DNA from 3 places in the Arthrobacter sp. SLBN-83 genome. Region 2 is predicted to be linked to each of the others. Evidence: riboswitches for the same ligand, from Rfam matches in the RefSeq annotation. Region 2 holds a riboswitch; each other region holds the start of a gene.
The links. A riboswitch is a leader RNA that binds a small molecule or an ion and turns the genes downstream of it on or off. The one in region 2 is predicted to bind S-adenosylmethionine.

Region 1 (7,541 bases), 1.4 Mb from region 2:
GGGTGACGTGTCCTTCGAGCCCGTGGAATTCAGGCCCCACCACGGGTTTGTGGCCCGGCCGGTACACGTCACCTGCGTGCATGATCCGGGAAAGGCGGTGTACCCAGGGCACCGAGGTGTCCAGCTGGTTCCAGACCAGGCCGAGGGTTCCGTGCGGGCGCAGCACCCGGGCCAGCTCGTTACTTGCGGCCAGCGGGTCGCACCAGTGCCAGGCCTGGGCAACGGTAACGACGTCGAAACACGAGTCGGGCAGGCCGGTCGCCTCGGCGGTTCCCACCACAGCCCTGGCGCCCGGGCAGTGGGCCGTCAGCTGGGCAAGCATGTCCGCGGAGGGGTCGACGGCGGTGACGTCCAGTCCCAGGTCCAGCAGCAACGAGGTGAACTTTCCGGTCCCCGCGCCGACGTCCAGCGCGTCCTTGGCATCGGTGGGCACCAGCCAGCGGACCGATTCCTCCGGGTATCCCGGGCGGATGCGATGGTAGTGCCTGCCGCCGTCCTGGAAGCTCTGCCCGAGCTCCCGGCGCCGCCCGTGATCGAGCCTGGGGCCACCCCGAACCACGCGTGGCCTCCTTCTGTGCTGCCAGTGATCTCCCTTTGAATTTACCGCACGGACGGTCGCCGGTTGCTGCTGGAAGGGTGCACCCCTTCCCTGGAACTGCCTAGTCGTCGATGCAGGGCGCTGCGCCGGCCGTCCCCGGGGTGTTCGGTGCCCAGTGCGGGTAGGTGCGGGCATCGTTGGCGGGCACCCACCGGCCGGCGTCCACCACGTAGTCCCAGCCCAGCCCTTCGCTGCGCAGCGAGCGGATGCCCGTGAGGAGGCGTTCGGCATCCTCCAGCCGTGATCCGACGCCGAAGCTTGCCCGAAGCGAGCCGGACGGCAGGCCAAGGCGCTTCAGAAGGGGATGGGCGCAAAAGCGTCCATCGCGCAGGCCCACGCCGTGCTCGGCGGCGAGGTAGGCCGCCACCAGCCCCGCGTCGTAGCCCTCCACGGAGAAGTTGACCACGCCGATGGTGTCCGTTTCCGGGTTGCTGTCCTTGAAGATCTGGTGGACCGTGACGCCGTCAATGTCCTTCAGTCCCTCCACCAGGAAGGAACGGATGGCGGATTCGTGGGCATGCCACCGGTCCTGGTCCAGCGCCGCGATCACCTGCGTGGCGCGGGCCAGGGTGGCGGCTCCGAGGACGTTCGGTGAGCCCCCCTCATGGCGGGCAGGGCCGGTGGCCCAGCTGACGCCGTCGAGCTTTGCTTCCTTTACCGCGCCGCCGCCGGCAAGGTGGGGGACGCCCGCGTCCAGCCAGTCAGGGCGTCCCACCAGGACACCGGCGCCGAACGGTGCGTACAGCTTGTGGCCGGAAAACGCGAGGTAATCTATGCCGTCGTCGCTGATGTCCACCCGGCGGTGCGGTGCCAGCTGCGCCGCATCCACTACGATCCGTGCACCGTGCTGGTGGGCCAGCGTGGCCAGGGCCCGGATGGGAAGGATCTCGCCGGTGACGTTTGATGCGCCGGTGACTGCCAGCAGGCTGACCCCGCCCTGCTCCAGCTCGGCGCGGACAGCGTCGAGGGTGCCGGTGAGCGTGTCCGCGGCGACGATGCTCCGGTGCGGTACGCCCTGCCAGGGCAGCAGGTTGGCGTGGTGTTCGATGTCCAGGTAGAGCACATCGCCGGCGGGCCGGCCATCGCTGATGGGAAGGCAACCTGCCAGGAGGTTCAGCGAGTCCGTGGTGTTGCGGGTGAAGATGACCGAGTCGTCCGGGCGGCCCCCGACGAAATCGCGGACAATGCTGCGCGCGTTCTCGTAAACCGAGGTGCTGATCTGGGAGGCGTACCCTGCCCCGCGGTGGACGCTTGCGTAGTAGGGCAGGATCTCGTTCAGGTAGGCGGACACCACGGAGAGCGCGGGGGCGGAGGCGCCATAGTCAAGGTTCGCGTACCGCACGTGGCCGCCGGTGATGAGCGGCGCCTGGATTTCCGCGCCGGTGACCGCCGCGAGGGGCCGTATTGCGTGGCGTTCAGCAGCAACGGTGGCTTCGGTGATGGCGGGCTGGGGGGAGACGGTGGCAGTTGTCACAGAGACCTCACTTGAATACAGGACTCCGGCAAAGTGGAATCCGCGCTTGCCGCATCCGCTCCGGACCGGCCTGGTCGTCACCCGGGGCACCCCACCGCGAATGGAGGGTTGCCGGCCAGCAAACCGGGGTTTAGCGCTGGCACTCGTGACCTGGATAAAAGCGTAGGACATGCGGCGGCCAAGACTGAACCAGCAACGATTGTTAAGCCCTTTGTTACGCGCCGCCGAATAAACGACGGCGGACACCTCCTTTGGAAGGTGTCCGTCGTCGCTTTATTCGTTTTCCCACTGGAACGTCAACTGTTACAGCAAATCGTCCAGGTAAGGGTTCAGGCGGTGCAGCACCTCCGAGTGCAGGATGGAGTTGGTGGCCAGGGCGTTCCCGCCAAAGGGGCCGTCCTCGCCTTCCAAAGACGTGAAACGGCCGCCGGCCTCCACCACGATCGGCACCAGGGCGGCCATGTCGTAAAGGTTCAGTTCCGGTTCGCAGGCGATGTCCACGGAGCCCTCGGCCACCATGCAGTACGACCAAAAATCCCCATAGGCGCGGGTCCGCCACACGTCCTCGGTGAGGCCCAGGAACTCGTCGAGGTTTCCCCGTTCCTTCCATCCAGTGAGGCTGGAGTAGGAGAGGGAGGCATCGGCGAGGCTGGAGACGTTGGAGACGCGGAGCCGGGTGGCAGCCGCCAGCGACCTGCCCATGTACGCGCCCATCCCTTTTGCCGCCCACCAGCGCTTGCCCAGGGCCGGGGCGCTGACCACGCCCACCACCGGCTCGCCCTCGTCAACGAGGGCGATCAGGGTAGCCCAGACCGGAACGCCGCGGACAAAGTTCTTGGTCCCGTCAATGGGGTCGATGATCCAGCGCCGCGAACCGTGGCCCGTGCTGCCGAACTCTTCGCCCAGGACCGCGTCACGGGGGCGGGAACGTGAGAGCTGCCCGCGGATCGCTTCCTCGGCGGCCTTGTCCGCATCGGTGACCGGGGTCAGGTCCGGCTTGGTCTCAACGTGGAGGTCCAGGGCCTTGAAGCGGCTCATGGTCTGGTCATCCACGGAGTCGGCCAGGACATGTGCCAGGCGCAGGTCATCGTTGTAGCTCGAAGCGGGTTGGATCATGGTTCCAAACTACCGTCTGCCCATGCTTCTTCCGGGGAGAACGCGTCAGTTGACGCTGCCGAGCTCTTTGGTTTCCTGTGCTTCCATCCTTGGATCCGTGCCGAGCAGCCGCCGCAGCGAGGCGAGCCGTGCGGGACCAGTGGGACCTGCGTGTCCGTCCGCCACCCAGTCGTCGAGGCCGCAGTCCACTGCAGTTGCCGTGTGCTTGCAGCCCCGTTCGCAGTTCTCGATGCCGGGGGAGAGGTCCGGGAAAGAGCGCAGGATCCGGTCAGGGTCCACGTGGGCCAAACCGAAGGATCTGATGCCCGGGGTATCGATGATCCAGCTGCCGGCCGGCGCGTCCGCCAGGCGCAGCGCCAGGGCCGACGACGATGTATGCCGGCCCCGGCCGGTCACCGCGTTGACTCCGCCGGTGGCCCGCTCGGCCCCGGTCAACGCGTTGACCATGGTGGACTTGCCCACGCCCGAATGTCCGAGCATGACCGTGACCTGGCCGTCCAGGTGCGCGCGAAGCTCGGCCACGGCGGCGCTGTCCAACCGGGCCGAAAGGCCGTCGTCGGAGCGCGCATCGATGCCCGAGGCCTGGGCGTCAGCCGTCCGGCTGATGATCACCGGGAAGTCCAGGTGGGTGTAGTTGGACAACAGTTCCGCGGGGTCCTTGACGTCGGCCTTGGTGACCAGCAGGATCGGTTCGATGCCGGCGTCGTACGCGGCCACCAGGGCACGATCGATGAATCCGGTCCGCGGCTCAGGGTTGGCCGCCGCCACCACGATCACCAGCTGGTCCGCGTTGGCCACCACGGCACGTTCGATCGGGTCTGTGTCGTCGGCGCTGCGGCGCAGGAGCGTTTTGCGGTCCTGGATCTTCACCAGGCGGGCCAGCGTGTCCGGCGCTCCCGACACGTCTCCCACAAGCGAGACAAAGTCGCCGGCAACCACCGGCGAGCGGCGAAGTTCGCGGGCGCGTGCCGCAATCACCACTCGTTCGTTCTTCGAGTCCTCACCCACCACTGCCGTGTACCGGCCGCGGTCCACGGTGATGATCCGTCCGGTGACGGCGTCGTCGTGGCTGGGCCGGTCCTTGGTGCGGGGCCTGGAACCCTTCTTGTTCGGCCGGATTCGGACGTCGGATTCGTCCCAGGAGTCAGTGCGCCGCGCCACCGCTGGGCTCCTCCGGTCCGGATGCCGCCGCGGCGTCCTGGGCCAGCATGCCTGCCCATAGCTGGGGGAAATCAGGCATGGTCTTGGCGGTGGTGGCAATGTCCTCCACCTGCACCCCCTCCACCGCCAGGCCCAGGATGGCGCCGGCAGTGGCCATGCGGTGGTCAGCATAACTGCGGACGACGCCGGCATGCAGTCGGGCGGGACGGATCACCAGGCCGTCGCTGGTTTCCTCTGCGTCTCCGCCAAGCCGGTTGATTTCCGTCACCAGGGCCGCGAGCCGGTCCGTCTCGTGTCCGCGCAGGTGGGCGATCCCGGTGAGCCGGGAGGGGCCGGTGGCCAGCGCACACAGGGCTGCCACCGTAGGCGCAAGCTCGCTGGTGTCGGCGAAGGTGCCGCCCTTGATCTCCTCGCCGCCGGTGACGGTCAGGACCCCGTCGGCCAGGGTAACGTCTGCGCCCATTTTCGCGAGGATGTCGCGCCACAGGTCTCCCACCTGCTGGGTCTCCGCCGGCCAGTTGGGAATCCGCACCGTACCCTTCGAAGCCAGCGCGGCTGCCAGGAACGGACCGGCGTTGGAAAGGTCCTGCTCGATCCGCTGGTCGAAGGCGCGGATCGGCCCGGGCGCCACCACCCAATGATTGGGAACGGAGTTGTCCACCGAGACGCCCGCACCGCGCAGGACAGCCACGGTCATGTTGATGTGGTCCAGGCTGGGCACCGGCTTCCCCACGTGCTCCAGGTGCAGGCCCTCGTCGAACCTCGCCCCCACCAGGAGGAGGGCGGAAACGAACTGCGACGATGCGCTGGCGTCAATCACCAGATGGCCGCCCCGGACCGAGCCCTTGCCTTCCACGGTGAACGGGAGCGATGACGGTGCGGAGCCGTCTTCGGAGGCAACGGCAACACCCAGAGCTTTCAGGGCCTCGATGATGGTCCCCATAGGCCGCTTGCGGGCGTGCGGATCACCGTCGAAGACACTGGTTCCGTTGCGGAGCGCCGCCAGTGGCGGAACGAACCGCATGACGGTGCCGGCCAGCCCGCAGTCGATCCTGGTGAGGGACGCCTCGGCGGCTGCCGGCAGCGGAACCACCTCCAGATCAGGGCCAAAGTCACCGTCCCCTGGCACCTCGGTAATCGTGGCACCCAGCTGCCGGAGCGCGTCGATCATCAATGCGGAATCCCTGGAGTGCAGGGGCGCGCGCAGCCGGGACGGACCCTCCGCCAAGGCGGCCAGGACCAAGTACCTGTTGGTCAGGGACTTTGATCCGGGCACCGTCACGGCGGCATCGACGGGCCGGGACGCAAAGGGTGCGTCCCAGTGCTCCACAGGTGTTCCGGACCCGTCCCGGGTGGCAGCTGTTGCGGTCATTCGTGCTTATGCTCCCGTGGCGTGTACTGCACGGCGTACGACTTTGTCCGCCTTGTTCAGCTTCTTGGTGGTGGTGCGGCGCGCGTCGGCAGCAATGTGCGAGGCGTTCCTGCGGGCATCGGCGGCCAGGTGCTCGGCGCGCCAGGCCAGGCCCGGCTTGCCCGCTGTGTCCACGGAAGCCAACAGCGCCCCGCCGCTCAGCGAGAGGTTCTTGAGCAGCTGGTTCCGGCGGTTTTCACGCCCTTCCTTGCTGCTGATGTCCGCACTGCGCCACTCAACAAAGGTGTTGAGGAGCGAGATCACGGTCAGAAGGCCGGCCGAGAGCCTGGAGAACTTGCCAAGGCCGAACAGGACGCCGGCTCCCACCTGGGTTCCGCCGATCACGCGCGCCAAGGTCTTCTCGCTCGCCTGGAAGGGGAGTGAGGCCGCCGCCTTGCGCAGGAGCGGCGAAAGCTGCTGGGCGGTGTCGTCGGAGTTCTTGAGCTTATCCAGTCCGGCAAGAACGAAACTGGAGGCAAGCATGGGGCGAGCGAGCGTGCGGACAAAGGACATGGATTTCCTCCTGGATGGACGAGCCGCGCCAAGCGGCGGAGTCGGTCCTAGTCTTGCACTTTTGGGGAATATTTGCCCGCGGGGGGCGGTTATCGATGTCGGGTTCGTGACAGGAGCCCAGGCGATCATTCACCCGATACAGAGCGGAGTTGGGCCTTGGGGAAGGTGTTGGACGGAACAAGACCGGCGGGGCCGGTGGCAGTGGGTACTCTTGCCGCGGAGCCGCTGGAGTACGGCATGCTCCGGGCGGGAAGCCGGACAGTAGACTTGAAGGCAATGAACACCTTGGATCCGGCCGTCGCGGCCATGTATGAGGCTACCCCCGCCGAAGTGAACGGCAAGGCGGGAGCCGCGCCGCTGCCGTCCGCCCAGCCCGGCCCTGCTTCGCAGGCCGCCGAAGCCGACCCGAATGACGGCACCGGCCTGGATGTCTCCGCGGAGACCATGGAGGAGCGCCGCCTTCGCTTCGAGCGGGACGCCATGCAGTACGTGGACCAGCTGTACTCGGCCGCGATGCGCATGGCACGGAACCCGTCGGACGCGGAGGACTTGGTCCAGGAGGCCTACACCAAGGCTTTCTCTGCGTTCCATCAGTACAAGCCGGGAACCAACCTGAAGGCCTGGCTGTACCGGATCCTCACCAACACCTACATCAACCTGTACCGCAAACGGCAGCGCGAGCCTTTGCAGTCCAATTCGGACAGCATTGAGGACTGGCAGCTGGCACGGGCGGAGTCGCACACGTCGAGGGGACTGCGTTCGGCCGAGGCCGAGGCGTTGGACCACCTTCCGGATTCGGACGTGAAGCGGGCCCTGCAGGATATCCCTGAAGAGTTCCGCTTGGCGGTCTATTTCGCCGACGTGGAGGGCTTCGCCTACAAGGAAATTTCAGACATCATGAACACCCCCATCGGCACCGTGATGTCCCGGCTGCACCGCGGCCGGCGAATGTTGCGGGACATGCTCGCGGAATACGCCGCAGAGCGGGGATTCAAAACAGCCGCGGATGCGTCGGAAGCGGCAGGAAGCAAAGCACAGGAGAACAGGAAATGAGCGACTGCCAGGGATTGGGCGACTGCGACGACACCCGGATGCAACGCATCTACGAATACCTTGACGGGGCGTTGACCCGTGAGGACTTGACCGAGATCAAGAACCATCTGGATGAGTGCCCTGAGTGCACGCAGCAGTACGACCTCGAATGCGTCATCCGCAACTTGGTCAAGCGCTCGTGCACAGAGTCCGCTCCGGACAACCTGAAGAACGCC
Region 2 (7,541 bases):
CCCCGTCGCTTGTGCGGCTCCAGCAACAGAACCCCCAGCTGAACATCGAAATGCTGAGCGCCACCCGGAAAGTCAGCCAGAACCGGTCCGGGGTGGACCTGGAGATCGTGGTGGGCCGGGCCGACGTCAGCACTGCCCAGACCATCTTCCTGAGCAACTACTACCTGCGCCTCTACGCCAGCCAGGACTATGCAGCGCGGCACGGCCTTCCGGAAACGCTCGACGGCGTGGGGCAGCACGCGTTTGTCTCTTACGTCGAGTCTGCGCTCCAGGTGGCGGAACTGGGCCCCCGCTGGTCATCGCAGCTGCCAATGCCCCGAACAAGCTTCCAGGCCACCAGCGTCTTCGCCCAAGTGGAGGCGGTACGCCAGGGCGCCGGCATTGGCCTGCTGCCCAACTTCATGGTGGCGGACCGGGAGGATTTCGTTCCCGTCCTGGCCGGCGACTTTGAGCGCCAGCTCCCCATCTGGGCCGTTGCCCGTCCGGAGTCGCTCCGGTCGGGCCGCGTGCAGGCGGTGATCGCGGCCTTGAAGGAAGAGCTGAAGGAGCGCGCGGGACTGCTGGCCGGCTGAGTCAGGCCTGGAAGAGCCGGCGCACTACCTCCCCGGCTGCGAGCGCGTCCAGGCCCTCGTTGATTTCGCTCAGTGGCCGCGTGTCCGTGTGCAGCAGCTCAACCGGCAGCCTCCCCTCCCGCCAGTACCCCAGGTACTTGGGGATGTCGCGGGCGGGAACGGCATCACCCATGTAGGAGCCCAGCAGCCGCTTGCCTGCTCCCGCGAACTGGAGGGCCGGGACGGTCAACTCGGCGGACGGATGCGGAAGGCCCACCGAGACCACCGCCCCACCCCGGGTGACCCGCTCCAGGCAGGACGCGATCACCCCTGCCGAGCCCACCGCCTCGATGGCAACGTCCACTCCGTCGCCCGAAGCTTCGCCAATCAGCCGGCCGGCGTCGTCCGGCGTACCCACCGCGGTGGCACCGGCATCACGGGCCAGCTGGTGTTTTCCCTGGTTCGGGTCGATGGCAATCACGCTGGCAGCTCCGGCCAGGCGTGCCGCCATGACGACGGAAAGGCCCACCGCGCCCAGGCCGAACACTGCCACGTGCTGTCCCTGGCTGACTCCCGCCGTGTTGAACACCGCGCCCATTCCGGTGAGCACGGCGCAACCAAACATTGCCGCGACCGTGTCCGGGACGTCGTCGTCAATCACCACCACTGATTCCCGCGCAACCACTGCGTAATCCGCGAAGGCCGAGACACCCAGGTGATGGTTGATGCGCTCCCCCTCCGGCGTCCGCAACAGTGCCGGACCATGGAGCAGGTCACCGGATCCGTTCACCTCAGCTGCCCGGTGGCAAAGCGCGGGCCGGCCGGCCAGGCAGGCCCGGCAATGGCCGCAGCTGGGTACGAACACCAACACCACGTGGTCGCCAACGGACACGTCCTCCACACCTTGGCCCACGGACACTACGCGCCCCACCGCCTCATGGCCCAGGGCCATGGGAAGCGGCCGGACCCTTGAGCCGTCCACCACGGAGAGATCGGAGTGGCACAGGCTCGAATAGGTGATGGCAACCCCCAGTTCACCCGCCCGGGGCTCCGGCTGCTGGAGCTCCTGCACCAGCAGTGGCCGGGCGTCGGCGTAGCTGCGTTTACCGGAGGCGTCTCCAGTGGCGGGGACGGTTGCGTACAGGACGGCGGCTTTCATGGGACCCCTACTTCTTGCTGGCGGCCAACAGGTCGGCGGTGCCCTGGGCGTCGGCGGCATCCACGTCGTGGAGTGAGACGCCGCGGGTCTCCTTCAGGAAGAAGACCGCGACGGCGGTGATGGCGCAGGCGATGAGCAGGTAGACGGCCACGGGAACCGAGGACTTGTAGGTGGCCAGAAGTGAGGCGGCGATGATGGGGGCCAGGGAGCCGGCAACTATCGAGGTCACCTGGTAGCCCAGGGAGACGCCGGAGTAGCGCATCCGGGTGGGGAACATTTCCGCCATGATGGCAGGTTGGCCGGCGTACATAAAGGCGTGGAACACCAGGCCGATCATGATGGACGCCAGGATGATGAAGTCGTTCTTTGTGTCCATCATCGGGAAGGCAAAGAAGCCCCACGTGGCACCCATGACGGCGCCGGCCATGTAGACGGGCTTGCGGCCAAAGCGGTCCGAGAGCTTGCCGATCATGGGCACCACGGCGAAGTGGACGGCGTGGGCCAGGAGCAGCAGGAGGAGGATGCGGGTAGTGTCCGCCTGCACCACGGTCTTGAGGTAGGTGATGGAGAACGTCACCACCAGGTAGTACAGGATGTTTTCCGCGAAGCGCAGGCCCATGGCGGTGAAGACCCCGCGCGGGTAGCGGCGGAAGACCTCGGCCACGCCGTAGCCCTTATGGCCGGCGTCCACTTCCTTGCGGGCCTCAAGGAAGATGGGGGCATCGTTGACCTTGGTCCGGATGTAGTAGCCGATCAGGACGATCACCGCGGACAGCCAGAAGGCAACGCGCCAGCCCCATCCGAGGAAGGCTTCCTGGGTCAGGGTGGAGGACAGGACGAACAGCACGGCCGTGGCGAGGAGGTTGCCCAGGGGCACCGCTGACTGCGGCCAGCTGGCCCAGAACCCGCGGGACTTGCTGGGGCTGTGCTCTGCCACGAGGAGGACGGCGCCGCCCCATTCCCCGCCAACAGCGAAGCCCTGCGCAAACCGGAGGATGACCAGCAGCGCCGGAGCCCAGTAGCCGATCTGCGCGAATGTGGGCAGGCAGCCCATGAGGAAGGTGGAGACTCCCACCAGGACGATGCTCAGCTGCAGCAGCTGCTTGCGGCCGAACTTGTCGCCGAAGTGGCCAAAGACGATGCCGCCGATGGGACGGGCCACGAAGCCGACGGCGTAGGTAAGGAAGGCGGCGATGATGCCGTCCAGTTCGGTCCCGGCGTTGGGGAAGAAGGCCTTTCCGAACACCAGGGTGGCGGCCGATGCGTAGAGGAAGAACTCGTACCACTCCACGACGGTGCCGGCCATGGAGGCCGTCACCACCTTCTTCAGGCCTGATGCCTTGACGTCGGTTTCCTCGGTGCGCCTTGCGGCGGAGCGTTCCGTACTCATGCGAACTCCTTCGGCGTCGTCGTCGACACCATGGGGACAGTCGATGGCAGCCGCGTGTGATGTACACCACGAAAAGCGGCTTCGATGAGTATGGTCTGCCTGCCCGTGCAACCTCAACGCCCATTAGTGCAGAAGGCATCTGCAGGGATGCACATTGCTGGTGGTTTGCTGGGTGGTACTAGGCCAGGAAGCTGCTCCGGAGCTGCGGCCCCAGCTGGCCGATCTCGGTAAGGAATCCGTCGTGGCCAATGGGCGCCTGGATGATGTGGACGTCCACCTCGCCGGGCAGCGCCTGCGCAAGCTCCCGCGACTGGCTTGGGAAGTAGAGCCGGTCGGAGTCGACGGCGGCCACGAAGAAGCGTGCAGTAGTACCGGCCAGGGTTTCGGCCAGGGTCCCCCGCCCGCGGCAGACGTCATGGCTCATCAGCGCTTCGGTCAGGGCGATGTAGCTGTTGGCGTCAAAGCGCTTCACGAGCTTATTGCCCTGGTGGTCCAGGTAGCTTTCCACCTGGTAGCGGCCGCGGGCTGCCAACACTTCGCCCTGCAGGGGCGACTCGGATGCCTGGGCTGACCGGCCGAAGCGGCCTTCCAGTTCCGCGGCGGACCTGTACGTGATGTGGGCGATGCGCCGGGCAAGGGCCAGGCCCTGTTCAGGGCAGGGACCGCCGTAGTAGTCGCCGCCGTTGAAGTTTTGATCCTGCCGGATGGCCAGGGTTTGGGCCTGGGCGAAGGCGATCTGCTCCGCAGTGCTCGCCGCACCCACGGAGATCACGGCGCAGCGCTGAACCCTTTCCGGGTAGGTCACCGCCCATTCCAGTGCGCGGGCACCGCCCATGGAGCCGCCAAGGACCGCGAACCAGCTCTTGATCCCCAACTGGTCTGCCAGCCGGGCCTCGGCCACGGTGCTGTCCCGCAGCGTGACCAGGGGGAAGCGCGAGCCCCAGGGCGCTCCGTCGGGGGCGGGCGAGGAGGGGCCGGTGGAGCCGTAGCAGCCGCCAACGATGTTGATGGACACCACGAAGAAACGGTTGGTGTCCACGGGGGCGCCGGGGCCGGCCAGCTGTTCCCACCAGCCTTCTTCGTCGGTGTCACCGCGGGTCACGTGGGTGCTGCCGGTGAGCGCGTGCTCGATCAGGACGGCGTTGCTGGCATCCGCGTTGAGGGTGCCCCAGGTTTCGTAGGCCAGCGTTACGTCGGGCAGGTATCCCCCGGCCTCGAGCTCCAGTCCCCCAATGGAGGCGTAGCGGACAATTCCGTGTTCGGGGATGGTGGTTGGGGCGACGGTAACCGTCATGGCAGACCTCTTCTACGCGCTTGCCTGCCGTCGTCTGACCGGCAGGCCAGGTCCTCACCCGGGGCACCCCACCGCGGAAGGAGGGTTGCCGGCCAGCAAGCCGGGGCTGTCACTGGCACTCATGACCTGGATCGAGTGTACGAAACACCACCCGGTCCAAGCCAAGAGTGTGACTGGTTATGACTTCCCGGCTTGCTGCCCGCCCCGCCTTACCGCCCAAGTGGAGGCCCGGCGTCGTGCTTTACGCTTCTAGGCGCTTTTCGCAGCCCTGAAGCCTGCTTCCAGGTCGGCCAGGATGTCGTCGATGTGTTCCAGACCCACGGAAAGCCTGACGAGTCCCGGGTGCACCCCGGCCACCGCCTGCTGCTCGGGCGAGAGCTGGCTGTGCGTGGTCGACGCCGGGTGGATGACCAGGGAGCGCACGTCGCCGATGTTGGCCACGTGGGAGTGCAGTTCCAGGGCGTCGACGAAGCGTTTGCCCGCCTCCGCTCCGCCGGCCAGGTTGAAGGCGACGACGGCGCCCGTACCCTTGGGGCCGTACTTGCGGCCACGCTCGTACCAGGGGCTGGATGGCAGCCCGGCGTAGGCGACCGATTCGACGTCGTCCCTTGCCTCAAGCCAGCGCGCCACCTCGGTGGCGTTGGCCACGTGGCGTTCCACCCGCAGGCTCAATGTCTCCAGGCCCTGGGAAATCAGGAAGGCATTGAAAGGCGAGACCGCCGAGCCCAGGTCGCGCAGGAGCTGGACGCGCGCCTTGAGGATGTAGGAGAGGTTGGCCCCCAACGCGCCGTCGGCTCCCAGGTCCCGGGCGTAGACCAGCCCGTTGTAGGTGGGATCCGGGGTGTTGAAGCTTGGGAACCGTTCCGGGTCCTTGCTGAAATCGAATTTACCGGAATCGACGATCACGCCGGCGATGGCTGTACCGTGGCCGCCCAGGTATTTAGTGGCTGAGTGGATCACGATGTCCGCTCCCCACTCCAGCGGGCGGATCAGGTATGGGGTGGAGAGGGTGTTGTCCACGATGAGGGGCACGCCGGCCTGGTGGGCGACCTCGGAGATGCCCTCGATGTCCAGGACGTCCTGGCGCGGGTTGGAGACCACTTCACCGAAGAAGAGCTTGGTGTTGGGCTGGACGGCGTTGCGCCACTGGTCCAGGTTGTCGGGATCGTCCACGAACGTGACGGAAATACCGAACTTCTTCAGGGTGTGGGCGAACAAATTGTAGGTACCGCCGTAGAGGCTGGGGCTGGCCACGATATGGTCCCCTGCCTCGGCGATGTTGAGCACCGCGAATGTTTCGGCGGCCTGGCCGGAGCTCAGCAGCAGCGCAGCGAGGCCACCTTCAAGGCTGGCGATCCGCTGTTCCACGGCGTCCTGCGTCGGGTTGCCGATGCGGGTGTAGATGGGCGCGAGCTCGGACAGTGCGAAGCGGTTTGCTGCGCTCTCGGCCGTAGGGAACACGAAGGATGTGGTCTGGTAGATGGGCAGCGCACGGGCTCCCGCGGCACTGTCCACTTCCTGGCCGGCGTGGATCTGGCGGGTTTCGAAGGACCAACCGTTGGACATCCAAATCTCCTTTGACGTGGGCCCGGCATGCTCACCGGCAGTGCGGGCCGCGCTTGCCTCCGGCTCTTGCCGGACAGCCAGGTCTTCACCCGGGGCACCCCACCGCGGATGGAGGGTTGCCGGCCAGCGAGCCGGGGCTTGGCGCTGGCACTCATGACCTGCGCCAAGTTTAGGAACAGCGTTGTTGCGATGAACAGGATTGTGACGAACATGGTCTTTTAGGCGGCCTTTCCATGGCCTCTGAAAGCGCGCAAATCCAGTAAGGGTACCCTTAGCTGAGAGCCGCATCACAAAGTGCCAAGATGTTGCCATGCGCATGGATCACGTCTCTTACGCCTGTGAACACGACGGCCTCGCGGCCACCACCGAACGTATTGCAACTGCCCTCGGCGTTGAGGCAGTGAAGGGCGGGGTACACCCCCGGTTCGGAACCCGGAATATGATCATCCCGCTCGCCGGTCACAAGTACCTCGAGGTCGTGGAGGTCCTGGACCACCCTGCATCGGACAAGGCACCGTTCGGGCAGGCCGTACGGGCCCGTTCCGCGGCAGGCGGAGGCTGGATGGGCTGGTGCGTCGAAGTGGACGACCTCGCCCCCTTCGAGGAACGCCTGGGCCGCGCGGCCGTCAACGGCAACCGCAAGTTCCCGGACGGGCGGGAGCTGGTCTGGAAGCAGATTGGCATCCTGGGCCTCATCGCCGATCCCCAGGTCCCGTACATGCTCAAGTGGGAGGGTGATCCCTCACTTCACCCGTCCAACGCCTACGAGAGCAGCCTCAAGATGAGCTGCCTGACCATCGCCGGTTCCGCCTCGCGTGTCACCGAGTGGCTGGGTGAGCCGGTGGAGAAGCCGCTGGAGGATGTTGCAGTGGAATGGGTCGCCCCGCACGGAACGCCGGGCATCCTGTCGGTCACCTTTGAAACCGCCAACGGAGCCGTCACCATCTGATCGTTCCAGCCTTGTTCCCTTTCGGGAATGGGACGCCGGGTCCATGCCCGGGTAATCTTCGGCCGCCATGAGGTGGTGACAACGGCGTCACCATCCCATGGCGGCCGAATTCATTTAAGTGGTACTCGCTTTTGCTGGGCCGCAAATAGTTCTGCGCCACATACTCCTTTGGGCACCGTACATTTTGGCTGCGGCAGGGAACCTTCGCATCGAAAACGTACGACGACGGCTGGCGGGTTTGGTGCTCCGGCTGCCGCGTTCCGGCGCTGCATCTGTTCCTTTTCGCACCACATATATTCCTGCGCCACACATATTCCTTTTCGCGACGAGTATGTGGGGTGCGAATAGGAACGTGCGCCGCGAGAACATACGACGGCGGTACTAGGCTGGCGCGCCCTCGGGCGCCGGTCCATGCCGTAAGTCTGCATGACAGGTTTGCTTGTCAGTGCCTCGAGGGACGATGTTCGTATGGGAATCAGCAGCGGTGTGGGGGCAGGTACGGAAGGCGTTCATGCCTCCGTGGTCGCTCTTGATGCCCTGGACCGTGAGGATGCTTTCCTGGCCTCCGGCACTGCTTTTGGTTCGGGGGCTGCTGTTGGTTCCGGTGTTGATGTGTTGCAGCGGCGGTACGA
Region 3 (7,541 bases), 2.7 Mb from region 2:
CAACTGGTGGACGCCAACCCCTACACGCTCTCCGGGGGTGAAAAGCGGCGGCTGTCCGTGGCCACCGTCCTTGCCGCCAGCCCCCAGGTCCTGGTCCTTGACGAGCCCACCTTCGGGCAGGATGCCAACACGTGGGCAGAGCTGGCGTCGTTCCTGTCTGAGCTGCTTGACGCCGGGACGGCGGTGGTTTCCGTGACCCACGACGCCGAATTTACGGAGGCGCTGGGCGGCGAGGAGCTGCGCATGGCGGCTGCGGCAGAGGTGGCGCCATGAGGCAGCAACTCACCCTCAGCGGTAACCGCGCGCTGCTGGCCCGCGCCAACCCGCTCAGCAAATTTGCGGCGGTCCTGCTCATCACGGCCGTCCTTGCCCTGTCCATCGACTGGGTTTCGGCATCCGTGGCACTGGTCTTTGAGCTTCTGCTGTTTCCCCTGGCCGGGCTCACTCTCTCCCTGTTGTGGCAGCGCGGCTGGCCGTTGATCCTCGCGGCCGCGATAGGCGGCTGGAGCACCTCCATCCTGGCCCCGGACAGTGGCAGGATCCTGCTCGACGCCGGCCTCTGGACCATGAGCGAAGGCTCCCTCCAGCTGGGGATCGGCTTTTTGCTGCGCGGCTTTGCCATCGCCCTTCCGGCGGTGCTTCTGATGAGCTGTACCGATCCCACGGACCTGGCCGATGCCCTGGGGCAGAAGGCACGCCTGCCGCACCGGTTCGTCCTGGGAACCCTCGCCGCGATGCGGCTGGTGGGGCTCATGGCCGAGGAGTGGCAGACGATCGGCATGGCACGGCGTGCCCGGGGCGTTGGTTCACGCGGCAGCCTGGGCCAGCGGGTGAAGGCCACGCTGGGGCAAAGCTTCGGGCTCCTGGTGCAGGCCATCCGGCGCGCGTCGAGGCTTGCCGTGACCATGGAAGCGCGGGGCTTTGGCGGCGCCACGCGGACGTGGGCGCGGGAATCCACCTTCAGCCTGCTGGATCTCGGAGTGGTGGCCGGCGGGGTGGTGGTGGCCGGGCTGGCCCTCTTTGCGGCTGTCACCGCCGGTACCTGGAACATGGTGTGGCTGGGGAGCTGAGCCCACGCCCCCAGCGCTAGGTAGGCTTTCCTATCGCATCCAGTGGGTACACCCGTTCCGTAGCCCCCGTGCGAGCCGTTGAGTAGGGGCAAAGCAGGCCCGATAGCTCATTTATGATATATTCGCCGTATGACGCAGGAAACCGCTGAACACGTTGCCGCCATGCTGAGGGACGCCCGGAGCGAGAAGGGGTGGACCCAAGGCCAGTTGGCCGCCGAACTCGGCACCAGCCAGAGTGCCGTGGCCAGGATGGAGCAGGGCAAGCAGAACCTCAGCCTGAAAATGATCCAGCGGCTGGAAAACATCTTCGACCGCAGCATCGTCAACGTGGGCAAGCCGCAGATGACCCACCTCCGGGTGGAGGGCGGCCGCACGCTGTCCGGGGCCGTAGACGTGAACAGCAGCAAGAACGCCGGCGTCGCCCTGCTCTGCGCCAGCCTGATCAACCGCGGCACCACCGTGCTCCGCCGGCTGGCCCGCATCGAGGAAGTCAACCGCATTGTCGAGGTGCTGACCAGCATCGGCGTGGAATGCACCTGGCTCAATGACACGGACCTGCGCCTGCGTCGTCCCGCCGTCCTGGACCTGGAAGCGATGGACGTGGACGCGGCCCGCAGGACCCGCAGCGTCATCATGCTGCTCGGCCCCATGCTGGACGAGTCGCGGGAATACCGGCTGCCCTACGCCGGCGGCTGTGACCTGGGCACGCGCACGGTGGAGCCCCACATGCAGGCCCTGCGCGAGTTCGGCCTCTCGGTGGAAGCCACGGCCGGTTTCTACACCGTCCAGGCGCCCCCTGCCGACACCCGCGACCGCTCCTTCGTCCTCACCGAGCGGGGCGACACCGTCACCGAGAATGCGATCATGGCGGCGGCGCACCGGCCGGGAACAACCGTGATCCGCAACGCCAGCCCCAACTACATGGTCCAGGACCTCTGCTTCTACCTGCAGATGCTCGGCGTCACCATCGAGGGCGTGGGCACCACCACCCTGAAGATCACCGGCCGGCCCGAAATCGACGCCGACATCGAGTACTTCCCCTCCGAGGATCCCATCGAGGCCATGAGCCTGATCACGGCCGGCATCGTCACCAACTCCGAAGTCACAGTCCGGCGCGTTCCCATCGAGTTCATGGAAATCGAGCTGGCCACCCTGGGTCAAATGGGGCAGAAGCTTGAGGTTTCGGGCGAATACATGGCCCGCAACGGCCGCACCCGCCTGGTGGACGTCACCACCAAACCCTCCGAGCTGCGTGCCCCAGAGGACAAGATCCACCCCATGCCCTTCCCCGGGCTGAACATCGACAACCTGCCGTTCTTTGCCGTCATTGCGGCGAACGCCCACGGACAGACCATGATCCACGACTGGGTCTACGAAAACCGGGCAATCTACCTGACGGAGCTGAACCGGCTCGGCGCGCAGGTGCAGCTCCTGGACCCGCACCGGATCTACGTCAACGGGCCCACCAAGTGGCGGGCCGCCGAGGTGGGCTGCCCGCCCGCACTCCGTCCGGCGGCCTGCCTGCTGCTGGCCATGCTTGCCGCCCGCGGTGTCTCCGAACTGCGGAACATCTACGTGATTGAACGCGGCTACGAGGACCTGGCGGAGCGATTGAACACCATCGGCGCCAAGGTGGAGTACTTCCAGGACTAGGCATTCACGGTTCGTCATGAACCGCGTGTGACAGTTCCAATGCCCCGGCGCTGCCGCAGAATGTTCGTATGCGTACGTTCGGCGTAGAGGAAGAACTCCTGATCGTTGATCCGGAGTCCGGAGAACCGCTTGCGCTGGCTGACGCCCTCCTGGCCAGCCATCGCGTTGCGGCGGACGATCTCCCCCTGGACCCGGACACCCATCACGCCGGGACCCGCGGGGATCACGACGACGAGTTGGGCCTGAGTGCCGAGCTGAAGCTTGAGCAGATCGAGACGCAGACCCGGCCGTGCCTGGATTACGGCAGCCTCCTGGAACAGATCCGCGCCGGCCGTGCCCTTGCGGACCAGGCGGCCCGGAAGCACGGTGCCAGGGTGGCGGCCCTCGCCACCTCGCCGGTGGCGTCCCCGAGCCACACAACCCCGGACCCGCGCTACGCCAGGATGCTGGAACGCTTTGGCCTCACTGCCCAGGAGCAGCTGACCTGCGGCTTCCACGTGCACACCTACATCGAATCGCCGGACGAAGGCGTGGCCGTCCTGGACCGCATCCGGGACAAGCTGGCCGTGCTGACGGCGCTGAGCGCCAATTCACCGTTCTGGAACGGCGTGCCCACCGGGTTCGAAAGCTACCGGACCCAGGCCTGGAACCGATGGCCCACGGCTGGGCCGGCAGGCATCTACGGCACCTACCCTGCCTACCGAAGGGTGGTGACCCGGCTGCTGGATACCGGTGTGATGCTGGACGAGGGAATGCTCTACTTTGACGCACGGCTGTCCCGCAACCACCCCACGGTTGAGGTGCGGGTGGCGGACGTCTGCCTAAGGGCGGAGGACGCCGCCCTCATTGCCGTGCTGGTCCGGGCACTGGTGGAATCCGCCGGCAGGGAGTGGCGTGAGGACGTTGATCCTGCACCCGTTCCCACGGTCCTGCTGCGGATGGCTTCCTGGCAGGGCAGCAGCGAAGGGCTCAGCGGCGAGCTCCTGGACTTCGGCAACTTCCGCCCCGCCCCGGCCGCGGATGTGGCGCGTTCGCTGGTGGATTACCTGGCTCCAGTCCTGCAGGAACAGGGAGAGCTGGCTTTGGCCCGGCAGGGTGTGGAGGACATCATTGCCCGCGGAACAGGGGCCGCCGAACAGCGCCGTGTGCGCGAGAAAGCCCTGGTGGCGCAGCCCGATGACATGGGTTTCGGTGCGGTGGTCAAGCACGCTGCCAGGGTCACCATGCGCGATGCCCTTGACCTCTCGGATGTCGAGGCCGTGCCCGAGCTGCTGCGGGTCCGCCAGTCCTGACCGGCAGCCCGTGGCTTGCCAGTCCGCGACCCGCAGCTTCCTTTTCGACGCGCTGGTTCCCTTTCGCGGCCCGCATTTAAGCCGCGCCCGGGAATCTGCGCCGCGAAAACGGGAAAGCGCGTCGACAACCTAGATCTGCTTCAGGGCCTGCTCCAGGTCGCGGATGAGGTCGTCCGGGTCCTCAAGGCCCACGGAGAGGCGGACCACGCCATCGCTAAGCCCAATGGCCGCCCGTCCTTCCGGCCCCATGGCGCGGTGGGTGGTGGTGGCGGGATGGGTGATCAGGGACTTGGAATCGCCCAGGTTGTTGGAGATGTCGATGATCCGCAGCCCGTCCAGCAGCGCGAAGGCAGCCTCCTTGCCGGAGCGCCCACCCGAAGGAGCAAGCTCCAAGGTAAGGACCGTCCCGCCGGCGCTCATCTGCTTCGCCGCCAGCCCATACTGCGGGTGCGACTTCAGCAGCGGATACTTCACCCAGCTCACGGCCGGCTGCTCCTCCAGCCACTCGGCAAGCCGGAGGGCCGTGGCGGAGGAGTGGTTGACGCGCAGGCCCATGGTTTCCAGGCCCTTGGTCAGCACCCAGGCGTTGAACGGGGAAAGTGCGGGGCCGGTGTGGCGCATCAGCTGCTTCACGGGGCCCTCGATGAACTCCTTGGTGCCCAGGATGGCACCGCCCATCACCCGGCCCTGGCCGTCGATGTGCTTGGTGCCCGAGTAGACGATGACGTCCGCCCCAAGATCACCGCAGCGCTGCAGCAGGGGAGTGGCAAAGACATTGTCTGCCACTACGGTGGCCCCGGCGGCGTGCGCCAGTTCGCTGACCGCGGCGATGTCCACGATTTCCTGCATGGGGTTGGACGGGGATTCGAAGAAGACGGCCGTGGTGGGCTTGGAGAGCGCTTCGCGCCACTGGTCCAGGTCCGGGCCGTCCACGAACACCGTCTCCACACCCCACCGGGGCAGGATCTCGTTCAGGACCACGAAGCAGGAACCGAACAGCGAGCGTGCGGCCACCACCCGGTCGCCCGCTGCCAGCAGGGCACCCAGGGCCGTGAACACCGCGGACATGCCAGAGGCCGTCGCGAAGCATGCTTCGGTGCCTTCCAGCAGCCGGAGCCGTTCCTGGAAGGTGGCCACGGACGGGTTGCCGTAGCGGGAGTAGACAAAGCGCTCGTCTTCGCCGGTAAATGCACGTTCGGCGGCCGCCGCGGATTCGTAGACGAAGCCGGAGTTGAGGAAGATGGCCTCCGACGTTTCCTGGAAGTTGCTGCGGTCCAGCCCGCCGCGGACGGCCTGCGTATCAGGGTTCCAGCCGGGGGCGTCTTGGTTGAAGCTCACTTAGTTCTTTCCGAGGTTGGTGGGCAGGCCGCGGTTCTTCCAGCCATTGACGGTCCGCTCGCCGAAGCGGTCGGGATCGCCCTCGAAGCCCTCAAGGACGCTGTAGGCGGTAAAACCTGCCTGGGTGGCGGCGGTGGCCGCAGCGATGGAGCGCTTGCCGGAGCGGCACAGGAACACCAGTTCCGTGTGCGGGTCCTCCGGTGCCTGGTCCGTCAGGTCCTTGATGAAGTCCGGGTTGGGGATACCGCCGGGGAAGGTCCACTGGATGAACAGGGGGTCGTTGTCCGTGGCCTTGGTGTCAGGGATGCCGATGTGGGCCCATTCGCCCTCGGTGCGGACATCCACCAGGACGGCACCCTGCTCCAGCTTGGTCCAGGCTTCCTGCGGCGTCAGGTCTCCGGCGTAGCTCATGCGTGGCCCTCGCCGTCGAACTCGCCCTCAAGCTCGTCCACGGCAGTGGCCACGGCGGCATCCGCCGAGGCGATGGCGGCCGGAAGGACGATGGCCTGCGCCACGATGACGGTGGTGCCGTTGAAGGTGGCTGCGGGACTGCCGTGCAGCACGTACCCGTCGGCGAGTGCAGCGGAGATCCGCTCGCAGAATTCACGGTTGTCCGCGCCGGTAATCAGGCGGTAGGACAGTCTCTCATCAGGGGCGGGTGCGTCGGACACGACGGATCTCCTTCTCTCACGCTTGCAGCTCGAATGGGTCGATATGCCGAGTATTCACCTGAGGCACCCCGCCGCGAAAGGGAGGGTTGCCGACCGGCCAGTCAGGGCTTGGCGCCGGTACTCATTACTCCCCAAAAACGTAACACCTCTCCTCCCAAGCCGCACGGCCGCCGTCGTCACGTTCCGTAATTCGCCGGGCGCCCAGGCGACACGCGAAGGCCGCCCGCCCGATAAAGTCTTACCGGGGGCGCAGCCCCGTCTCCACAGCAATGAGTACCGGGGGGTCCTTGCAACATGCGGGCAGTCACATCGCACCACCACGCCAAGTGGCGGAACCGTACGCGTTCCGCCGTCGCCTATCTGGCAACCATCGTTATCGCCTTCCTGGCCGTGCTGGCGCCGGCAGGTCCGGCGCAGGCGGCCCCGGCGGAACCGGACAAGGGCAAGCCGTGGCTGGGTGCTGTGCTTGAGTGGGGCGAGGACACCGCCGCAGGCTTCAGCGACCGGCTGGGCGCCAGCCCCGCCGTCTTCGGCCACGACATCACCTTTCCTTTCCGCGATTCGGAACGGAACGACATCGACGGCTTCCTGCAGCAGGCCGCAGCCAAAGGTGCACATGCCCTGCTCACGGTGAAGCCGTCGGTGCCGCTGGACCAGCTCGGCACCAGCGAGGCCGAAGCCTTCGCCCAGCAGGTGCAGGTCCTCACCTCCGGGTTCAAGGGGCAGTTGCTGGTCCGGTTCGCTCCTGACATGAACACCAGCTGGGTGGGCTGGGGCCAGCAGCCCGCCGCCTACCGGCAGGCTTTCCAGGCGGTGTCCAAGGCATTCAAGAAGGACGACGGCGGCCGGGTCGCCATGGTGTGGGCACCTTACCTGGGCAAGGACTACCCCTTTGACCGGAACCGGAATGCGCCGCAGCCGGGAAGCGAGGGGTTCGCCTTGCTGGACACGAACGGGGACGGGACCTGGAACGGAAGTGACAGCGCCTACGCACCGTACTACCCCGGCGACGACGCCGTGGACTGGGTGGGTCTGTCCGCCTACCATGACGACACGGCCGGCGGGGCCGCCGTCAACACTGTGCCCCGCGCCGGCGAGCTCCAGGAGATGCTGACGGCGTCCGGTGGCGAAAACTTCTATGGCACCTACGCCGAGGGGCACCGGAAGCCCTTCCTCCTGCAGACCTCGGCGTTTTACAGCCCGTCAACCGGCGGGGCGCCCGAAGTCGACATCAAAACCGGCTGGTGGGACCAGGTGGTGGCAACTGCCACCTCCCCGGAGTTCGCACGCACGGCCGCCGTCGTGTGGGATGAGCGCACCAGTACCAGGGACACCGGTGTGGCGAGCATCAGCTGGCTGCTCACTGGAAGCCCGGAGATTGCCAAAGCGGCGGCGGACCGGCTGAAGGCCTCGCCGATGGTGACCGGCCCTGTCACCGATGCGGCACCCACCACCTATGTCCGCGCCAACACCCTCTCCGGGCCTGCTGCCTGGACTGTTGCCGCCGCCATGGCCAT

Region 1: another riboswitch for S-adenosylmethionine. It lies ahead of FBY30_RS13905 (aminotransferase class V-fold PLP-dependent enzyme); the one in region 2 lies ahead of FBY30_RS20460 (bifunctional o-acetylhomoserine/o-acetylserine sulfhydrylase).
Region 3: another riboswitch for S-adenosylmethionine. It lies ahead of FBY30_RS07815 (DUF1737 domain-containing protein); the one in region 2 lies ahead of FBY30_RS20460 (bifunctional o-acetylhomoserine/o-acetylserine sulfhydrylase).

Annotation. Positions count from the first base shown of each region.
Region 1 is NZ_VFMX01000001.1:2,974,583-2,982,123, forward strand. Features, by position in the region: gene FBY30_RS13900 (class I SAM-dependent methyltransferase) at 1-559, opposite strand, end outside; gene FBY30_RS13905 (aminotransferase class V-fold PLP-dependent enzyme) at 660-2,072, opposite strand; SAM riboswitch class IV at 2,110-2,223, opposite strand; gene hisN (histidinol-phosphatase) at 2,376-3,188, opposite strand; gene rsgA (ribosome small subunit-dependent GTPase A) at 3,234-4,349, opposite strand; gene aroA (3-phosphoshikimate 1-carboxyvinyltransferase) at 4,333-5,721, opposite strand; gene FBY30_RS13925 (DoxX family protein) at 5,728-6,273, opposite strand; gene FBY30_RS13930 (sigma-70 family RNA polymerase sigma factor) at 6,511-7,326, shown strand; gene rsrA (mycothiol system anti-sigma-R factor) at 7,323-7,541, shown strand, end outside.
Region 2 is NZ_VFMX01000001.1:4,369,173-4,376,713, forward strand. Features, by position in the region: gene FBY30_RS20440 (LysR family transcriptional regulator) at 1-572, shown strand, start outside; gene FBY30_RS20445 (alcohol dehydrogenase catalytic domain-containing protein) at 574-1,710, opposite strand; gene FBY30_RS20450 (MFS transporter) at 1,718-3,100, opposite strand; gene metX (homoserine O-acetyltransferase MetX) at 3,279-4,394, opposite strand; SAM riboswitch class IV at 4,406-4,521, opposite strand; gene FBY30_RS20460 (bifunctional o-acetylhomoserine/o-acetylserine sulfhydrylase) at 4,644-5,960, opposite strand; SAM riboswitch class IV at 6,005-6,119, opposite strand; gene FBY30_RS20465 (VOC family protein) at 6,271-6,909, shown strand; gene FBY30_RS20470 (HNH endonuclease signature motif containing protein) at 7,378-7,541, shown strand, end outside.
Region 3 is NZ_VFMX01000001.1:1,709,728-1,717,268, forward strand. Features, by position in the region: gene FBY30_RS07785 (ABC transporter ATP-binding protein) at 1-273, shown strand, start outside; gene FBY30_RS07790 (energy-coupling factor transporter transmembrane component T family protein) at 270-1,070, shown strand; gene FBY30_RS07795 (UDP-N-acetylglucosamine 1-carboxyvinyltransferase) at 1,200-2,723, shown strand; gene FBY30_RS07800 (glutamate--cysteine ligase 2) at 2,792-4,015, shown strand; gene FBY30_RS07805 (O-succinylhomoserine sulfhydrylase) at 4,145-5,353, opposite strand; gene FBY30_RS07810 (rhodanese-like domain-containing protein) at 5,354-5,764, opposite strand; gene FBY30_RS07815 (DUF1737 domain-containing protein) at 5,761-6,024, opposite strand; SAM riboswitch class IV at 6,038-6,153, opposite strand; gene opgC (OpgC domain-containing protein) at 6,319-7,541, shown strand, end outside.